Regions from separate parts of the Paenibacillus sp. GYB003 genome, predicted to be linked through region 2. Evidence: riboswitches for the same ligand, from Rfam matches in the RefSeq annotation. Region 2 holds a riboswitch; the other holds the start of a gene.
The links. A riboswitch is a leader RNA that binds a small molecule or an ion and turns the genes downstream of it on or off. The one in region 2 is predicted to bind cobalamin.
Positions count from the first base shown of each region.

Region 1 (3,542 bases), on a different contig from region 2:
CTCCTCGCAGACGTCCCGCGGCACGATCGACGCCGTCGCGTTGCTGACGAACCGGAGAAACAAATAGTTCGGCGCCCGAAGCCGAATGCGAAGCGTCGTCCGGTTGACGGCGACGATCCGTTCGATATCGCGGAACAAAGGGCTGGGGCCGCGCAAACGCCCGAACGTAAACGCGGCGTCGTCCGCGGTCATTTCCCGCCCGTGATGAAACTGCACCCCTTTGCGCAAATAAAACGTCCACGTCATGTTCGCCTCGTCGGCTTCCCAATGATGGGCGAGGCCGGGGACGAACGTTTCCGCCACGCGGTCGTACCGGACGAGCGTGTCGAACACTTGATTGATAATATGCATATCGAGCGCCGAAAACGTCACGATCGGATCGAGCGAGTAGATCGCCCAATGGACGGGGAAGCGCAAAACTTCCACCGCCTCCCGTTCGGATCCTTCCGCTTTGTAGCCGAAATATTCGGACAGCCAATCGCCGAATCGTTCCTTCGCGGACGTATCGTCCCCGTACCGGCGAATGAGCTCCAGCGCGCCCGGAACGTCGCCGCGCTGCGCCACATGCTTCGCGTTGTCGATCAGCATCCGCGCGCGGTCGACCCGGAACGTCAGCGCCGACCGGTTGCCGCGCCCCCGCCCGGGCGTCCACGAGATCCAGCCGCACTCGCACATTTTGCGAATGACGAGCTTGGCGTTTCGCTCGCTGCAGTACAGCTTGCCTGCGACGTCCCGGAGCGTTACCCCGATCGGCTCGTTGTCGGGCGCTTCGGGGTAGGCGCGGCGCAGCAGCAAATATTGTTGGGAAGCGTAAAGCAACGGCGCTCACCTCGCTGTTTGAATGAAAAAAAGGGGAAATGAAGTACATCGATTATACCCTTTTTTGCCTCTTTTGACGACCGTACAATGGCGGTAAAGGAAGCGTAAGAGGAGTGAGGGTCCTATGCATCATCGCAAACCGGAAATGATCTACGAATTCGAGCGGGAGCGGCTGGCGAACGTCGGTCGGGACGATTGGAACGACGGCCCGGGCGGGGAGACGGAAAGCGCCGCCGCGGGTCGCGGACGGAAGCGGGGCGTCGTCGGAGCGGCGGCCTTGGCTTGCATTTTCGCGGGGACGGTCATGGTCGCCCTGAGCTTGTTCGGCCGGTAGCAGCGGCGGCCGCGTCGAAAGGGGAACCGCGCCGCTGCAATACCTATTGCCAGCGGCCCGGATTTGGCCTATAATCGATCCGTAAGCCAGATGCCCGTCCGCATGGTTTGTACGCCATTTATAATAGGCCAACAGGTGCCCGAACGACGCCGTCGATCGGGTTAAAAGGGAAGTCGGTGCGAATCCGACACGGTCCCGCCACTGTGAAATAGGAGCTTTCTCACGATGCCACTGTCCGCCGAGCGGACGGGAAGGCGAGGAAGCGGCGCCCGCTTGATTGCGGCCGGCGCGCCTATGAGTCAGGAGACCTGCCTGCTTGGTAAGCCCCAAGGAATCCTTCGAGGAAAAGGAGCCGGCTTATTCGGGAACGTTGTCTGCTTCTCGCCGTTCGGCGGTTGCCCGTATTCGCTGTGAACGCCCCTGTCCTTCCGAGGACGGGGGCTTTTTGCTTGCGAAGGCGCGGGAACCGGAACAGGCGTTCAATGGGTTCAGGTACGGGTTCGGTTCGGGTTCAGGTTCAGGGGAGATTCGGGGTACAAGGATCGGGGCAAAAAAAGGAGAGATCGAGATGAAGAAGCTTGGCGTGCTGTCGCTTGCCATCGCGCTCGCGCTGACGGCAGCGGCGTGCGGATCGACCAAAACCGAGGGAGTCAAGGAGCCCGCGCAGGCGTCGCCCGGCGGAACGGCCAAAGCCGGCGGCGGCGCGGAAACGGGGAAGAAAACGGTATATCCGCTTACGGTCAAAGACAGCTCGGGCAAAGAATTTACGTTCGCCAAAGCGCCGGAGCGCATCGTTTCTCTGTCGCCGACGGAGACGGAGGTGCTGTTCGCGCTCGGACTCGGCGACAAAATCGTCGGCGTGTCCAATCTGGACGATTACCCGGAAGAGGCGAAAAGCAAGCCGAAAATGGGCAACCTGCAGGGCAACCCGGAAGCGATCATCGCGGCGAATCCGGACATCGTGTTCGCGGGTCTGTCGCTGAACAAAAATTCGGTGGCGAAGCTGAACGAGCTGAAGCTGAATTTGTTCCAAACGAATCCGAAGACGATCGACGAGGCGATGGAGCGCATTTTGCTGTTCGGCCGCATTACGGACAAGCAGGAGCAAGCCGAGAAAGTCGTCGCGCAAATGCAAAAGGAGAAGCAGCAGGTCGTCGACGCGCTCAAAGGGCTGAAGCCCGAGCAGAAGAAAAAAGTGTACATCGAATTTTCGCCCGGCTGGACCGTCGGCAAAGGCGAATTTTTGGACGATATGATCACGCTTGCCGGCGGGGTGAACGTGGCGTCGGATTTGCAGGGCTGGAAGCAAATCAGCGAAGAAAAAGTGATTCAGCAAAATCCCGACGTCATCTTTTTCGCGAAAGCCGTCCCGGATCTGGAGAAGACGATTCGCGGCCGCAGCGGGTGGGATAAAATCGCCGCGATTCAGGCGAACAAGGTGATCGCGCTCGACGACAATTTGCTGTCGCGGCCCGGCCCGAGAATTACGAAAGCGTTGGCCGATATGGCCAAAGGGCTTTATCCGGATTTGGTGAAGCAATGAAACGAACGTTATTCGGCTGGGGAGTAGCAGGCTTGCTGCTCCTTCTTGTTTCCGTCGTCGTCAGCTTGTCGCTCGGCTCGGCGCACATTCCGATTCCGCAAGTATGGGGCATCCTGGTCAAGCAGCTGCCTTTCGTCGGAGACACGGTGCAGGCGACGTGGCCCGCTTCGTCGGAGCAAATCATTATGAAGGTCCGGCTTCCGCGCATCGTGCTCGGGGTGCTGATCGGCGGGGCGCTATCCGTATCCGGCGCCGGCTTCCAGGGCGTGCTGCGCAATCCGCTGGCCGATCCGTATACGCTCGGCGTCGCCTCGGGGGCGTCGGTCGGCGCGGCGTTCCTGATCATGTTCGGGCTTCACTACGCGATATTCGGCATGTGGTCGATTCCGATCGTCGCGTTCGGCACCGGCATGGCCACGCTGTGGGTCGTATTCCGGCTGGCCGGCGTCCAGGGCAAGTTTCGCACGGAAACGGTCATTTTGTCCGGCGTCGTCGTTTCTTCCTTTTTAAGCGCGATCGTGTCGTTTATGGTCGCTTTGAATTCGGACCGGATCGTCAACGAAATTTTGTTTTGGCTGATGGGCAGCTTGTCGCTGCGGGGCTGGCCGTATACGACGGTCGTTTTGCCGTATCTCGCGGTCGGCGCGGCCATTTTGATCGCGTACGGGCGTCCGTTGAACTTGTTCACGCTCGGCGAACGGCATGCGGCGCATTTGGGGGTGCGGGTCGAGCGGACGAAATGGGTCGTCCTGCTCGTCTCGACGGTGTTGACCGCGGCCGCCGTTTCGGTATGCGGCGTCATCGGTTTCGTCGGGCTCATTACGCCGCATTTGGTCCGGCTCATGG
Region 1 covers NZ_JARBDC010000009.1:30,429-33,970, forward strand. The annotation lists gene PV407_RS06280 (ABC transporter substrate-binding protein) at 1-819, opposite strand, end outside; gene PV407_RS06285 (hypothetical protein) at 944-1,153, shown strand; cobalamin riboswitch at 1,270-1,483, shown strand; gene PV407_RS06290 (ABC transporter substrate-binding protein) at 1,722-2,696, shown strand; gene PV407_RS06295 (FecCD family ABC transporter permease) at 2,693-3,542, shown strand, end outside.
Region 1: another riboswitch for cobalamin. It lies ahead of PV407_RS06290 (ABC transporter substrate-binding protein); the one in region 2 lies ahead of nrdI (class Ib ribonucleoside-diphosphate reductase assembly flavoprotein NrdI).

Region 2 (3,542 bases):
GTCCGCCGAGCTCGGCAAAGACGCGATTCTCGTCAATACGGTAGGGCCGGGTCGGATCGAGACGGACCGCATCGTGGAGCTGGACCGCCGCGCGGCCGAACAAAGGGGCGCGTCGGAGGAGCAAATCCGGATGCAGCATTTGCAGCAAATTCCGCTCGGCCGGTACGGGACGCCGGAAGAGTTCGCCAGAACGATCGTCTATCTCGGCTCGTTCGCCAATACGTACGTTACCGGACAAGCGGTGCTCGTCGACGGAGGCATGGTTCGGGCGCTGTAAGACGAACGACATCGCTCCGGAAGGAAACGCGGGGCGCTTCGCCGGTGCGGGGCGCCCTTTTCGCACGCAAATGGAATGTCGAACAGGAGGGGGACGCCGAATGTGGAGCTTGGCGCAAACGTTGGCGGCCCGGAGGCCGCTTCAATCGCTCAAGCCTGCGGCCGTCTGGAACGCGGAGCTGGATGCCGCGATCGCCGCGCAGGCGGACGAATGGGTCGGCCGGCTTGCCGTCGGAAGCAAGTCCGACGCGCTGTCTTTTATCGCGGGGCTGCATGCGTGGAACGACAGCCTGGACGCTTCCCATGATATCTCGCAAAACGTCGAGACGGAAACGGGCAGCTATTGGCACGGCATCATGCACCGGATGGAAGGCGACTATTGGAACTCGAAATATTGGATGAAACGCGTCGGCCGGCACCCGATCTTTCCGGAGCTGCACCGGGCGGCCGCCGAGCTGTTGTCGGGACCGTCGGGGCTGGCGGCGTTGGACGAAGGCCCGGGCAAGGATTTGTTGAAGGCGCTTGCGAAAGCCGACGGCTGGGATCCGTACTTGTTCGTCGATGCCGTGGAACGGCAGACGGAGCGGGAGCGGGACGAACGGACGGCTTATTGGCTGCGGAGCGTGCAGTGGCACGAGATCCGCCTGCTGCTTCGCCACTGCTACCGCGGCGCGACAGGCGAAGAACCGCCCGCGCTCGGAGCCGGAAACGTCGGCACGACGGTATTCAAGCCGATTGGGACCGATCGAGAAGAATAGGCGCGGCCGAAGCGCGCCGCCCCGAACCGTTCGGGCCATGGGCACATATAGATGGGTAAGGCGGTAAACGCCCTGACTTCGGGGAGGGTGTCCCATGCTGTTCAAACAACGGGTTGACGACGTGCTGTCGTCGCTGCGGCAGCCGTCGCTGCGGGAGCTGCACGAGGCGCTGGACGCGATCGGCGCGACGGCCGAGCTGATCGCCCCGTACGTGACCGAGCCCGACCGGCTGCCTTACGGCCGCAACGTGCTGTTCCGTTCCGATCACGTCGAGGCGATCGTCGTTCATATTCCGCCCGGGAGCGAAACGTTCGTCCACGATCACGGCCGTTCCGTCGGCTGCGCCCTGCTGCTCGAAGGCGCGATGCTCAATGCGACGTACCGGACGGGCGGCGGCGGGGAAGCGTTCCTCGTCGCGCAATGCCGGGTGCCGGAAGGCCGGCGCATCGAGGCTCCCGCCAAGCAAATTCACCGGATGAGCAACCCGGGCGTCCGGCGCGCCGTTTCGCTGCATTTGTACGCCCCGCCATTGGCGGAGACGAACACGTATAAGCCGGTCGAGGAATATGTGCTCGACTATGTCATCTGAAGGCGCCGGTTCCGGCCGATCCTCCTCTTCGCGGGGAGGTCTTTTTTTGTCGCTCTATGAAAAAAGCTGTCGGCGATTTTCATAGAGCCGAAACGCCAAGCCGTTGGGCCGTTCCCGAAATGTCTACCCCTATTCGCATAAAAATAGAGGGCCGCTTGCATTGACAAGCACAACATATTGATATAAATTATTACATACAAACTACATATTGTTGTAACGGGTGCTTTTCCGTCTAGCGGACGGATAAAGCTTAATAGGGAAGTCCGGTGCGAAGCCGGCGCGGTCCCGCCACTGTAAGGGAGTAGATTTCGTCCGATTAGGCCACTGGCTCTTATGCCGGGAAGGCGGACGCGAGTCGCCCGATTCCCGAGCCAGGAGACCTGCCCGTTATCGACACAAGCCCTACGGTCGATAGGCACGGTGTCCGTTTCGTCGTTAAGCTGCCAGCTTCGCTTTTTTAGGCTGCACGCATTCGGCGCATCCGGCCGTATCGCCGATGCGCTTTTTTCATGCGGCCGAAAAGCGTCGTGTTGGGGGCCCCGGGTAGTTGGAAAGGGGATATTGCACATCATGTTGATCGTTTACGACTCCAAAACGGGGAATGTGAAACGGTTCGTCGGCAAGCTGAACATGCCGGCCGTCCCGATCGAGAGCGAGATGACCGTCGACGAGCCGTTCGTGCTCGTCACGTATACGACCGGCTTCGGCCAAGCGCCGGAGAAGACGCTGTCGTTTCTGAAGCGCAACTATCGCAGGCTCGTCGGCGTGTCCGCCAGCGGCAACCGCAACTGGGGCGAAGGGTTCGCGCGCAGCGCCGACCGGATCGCGGCGATGTACAACGTGCCGATACTCGGCAAATTCGAGCTGGCCGGCACATCGGCCGACGTCGAACGATTCGTACGGGAGGTGAACGCGGTTGCGGCACATTGAATTGAACAATATGCTGATGCAGCGCGACGAAGAAGGATTTTTCCAACTGGACAAAGACCGTGAGGCGGTAGACGCCTTCATGGAGGAAGTGGAGCGCAAAAGCGTCCGTTTTCCCGACACGGCGCATAAAATCCGCTACATGATCGAGAACGATTTTTACGAAAACGTGCTCGAAACCTATACAATGGAACAAGTGGAATACATATACGGCATCGCCCACGGCTATCGTTTCGAGTTTCCTTCCTACATGGCCGCGTCGAAATTTTATACGGATTACGCGTTGAAAAGCGACGACCGTTCGCAGTATTTGGAGCATTTTCCGGATCGGGTCGCCATCGTCGCGCTGCATTTGGCGCGGGGCGATATGGAGTCGGCCCGCGCGCTGACGGAATCGATGATGGAGCGCAGGCTGCAGCCGGCGACCCCGACGTTTCTGAACGCCGGCAAAAGCCGCAGAGGCGAGATGGTGTCGTGCTTCCTGCTCGAGCTCGACGATTCGCTCAATTCGATCAATTACGGCATCGGCACGTGCATGCAGCTTTCGAAAATCGGCGGCGGCGTCGCCGTCAACCTGTCCAAGCTGCGCGGGCGCGGCGAGCCGATCAAAGGCGTCGAAGGCGCGGCCAAAGGCATCATGCCGGTATTGAAGCTGATGGAGGACGCGTTCTCGTACGCCGACCAGATGGGGCAGCGCAAAGGCTCGGGCGCCGGCTATTACAACATTTTCGGCTGGGACGTCATGGAGTTTCTCGACAGCAAAAAAATTAACGCCGACGAGAAGACGCGGCTCAAGACGCTGTCGATCGGCCTGATCGTGCCGGGCAAATTTTACGAGCTGGCCGAACGGAACGAACCGCTGCACGTCTTCGCGCCGTATTCCGTGTACCGCGCTTACGGCGTCCATATGGACGATTTGAACATGGACGACATGTACGACAAGCTGCTGGCCGACGACCGCGTACGCAAAAAGATCGTCATGAGCGCCCGCG
Region 2 covers NZ_JARBDC010000001.1:11,669-15,210, reverse strand. The annotation lists gene PV407_RS00085 (SDR family oxidoreductase) at 1-277, shown strand, start outside; gene PV407_RS00080 (hypothetical protein) at 378-1,034, shown strand; gene PV407_RS00075 (cysteine dioxygenase) at 1,129-1,623, shown strand; cobalamin riboswitch at 1,826-2,025, shown strand; gene nrdI (class Ib ribonucleoside-diphosphate reductase assembly flavoprotein NrdI) at 2,194-2,553, shown strand; gene nrdE (class 1b ribonucleoside-diphosphate reductase subunit alpha) at 2,540-3,542, shown strand, end outside.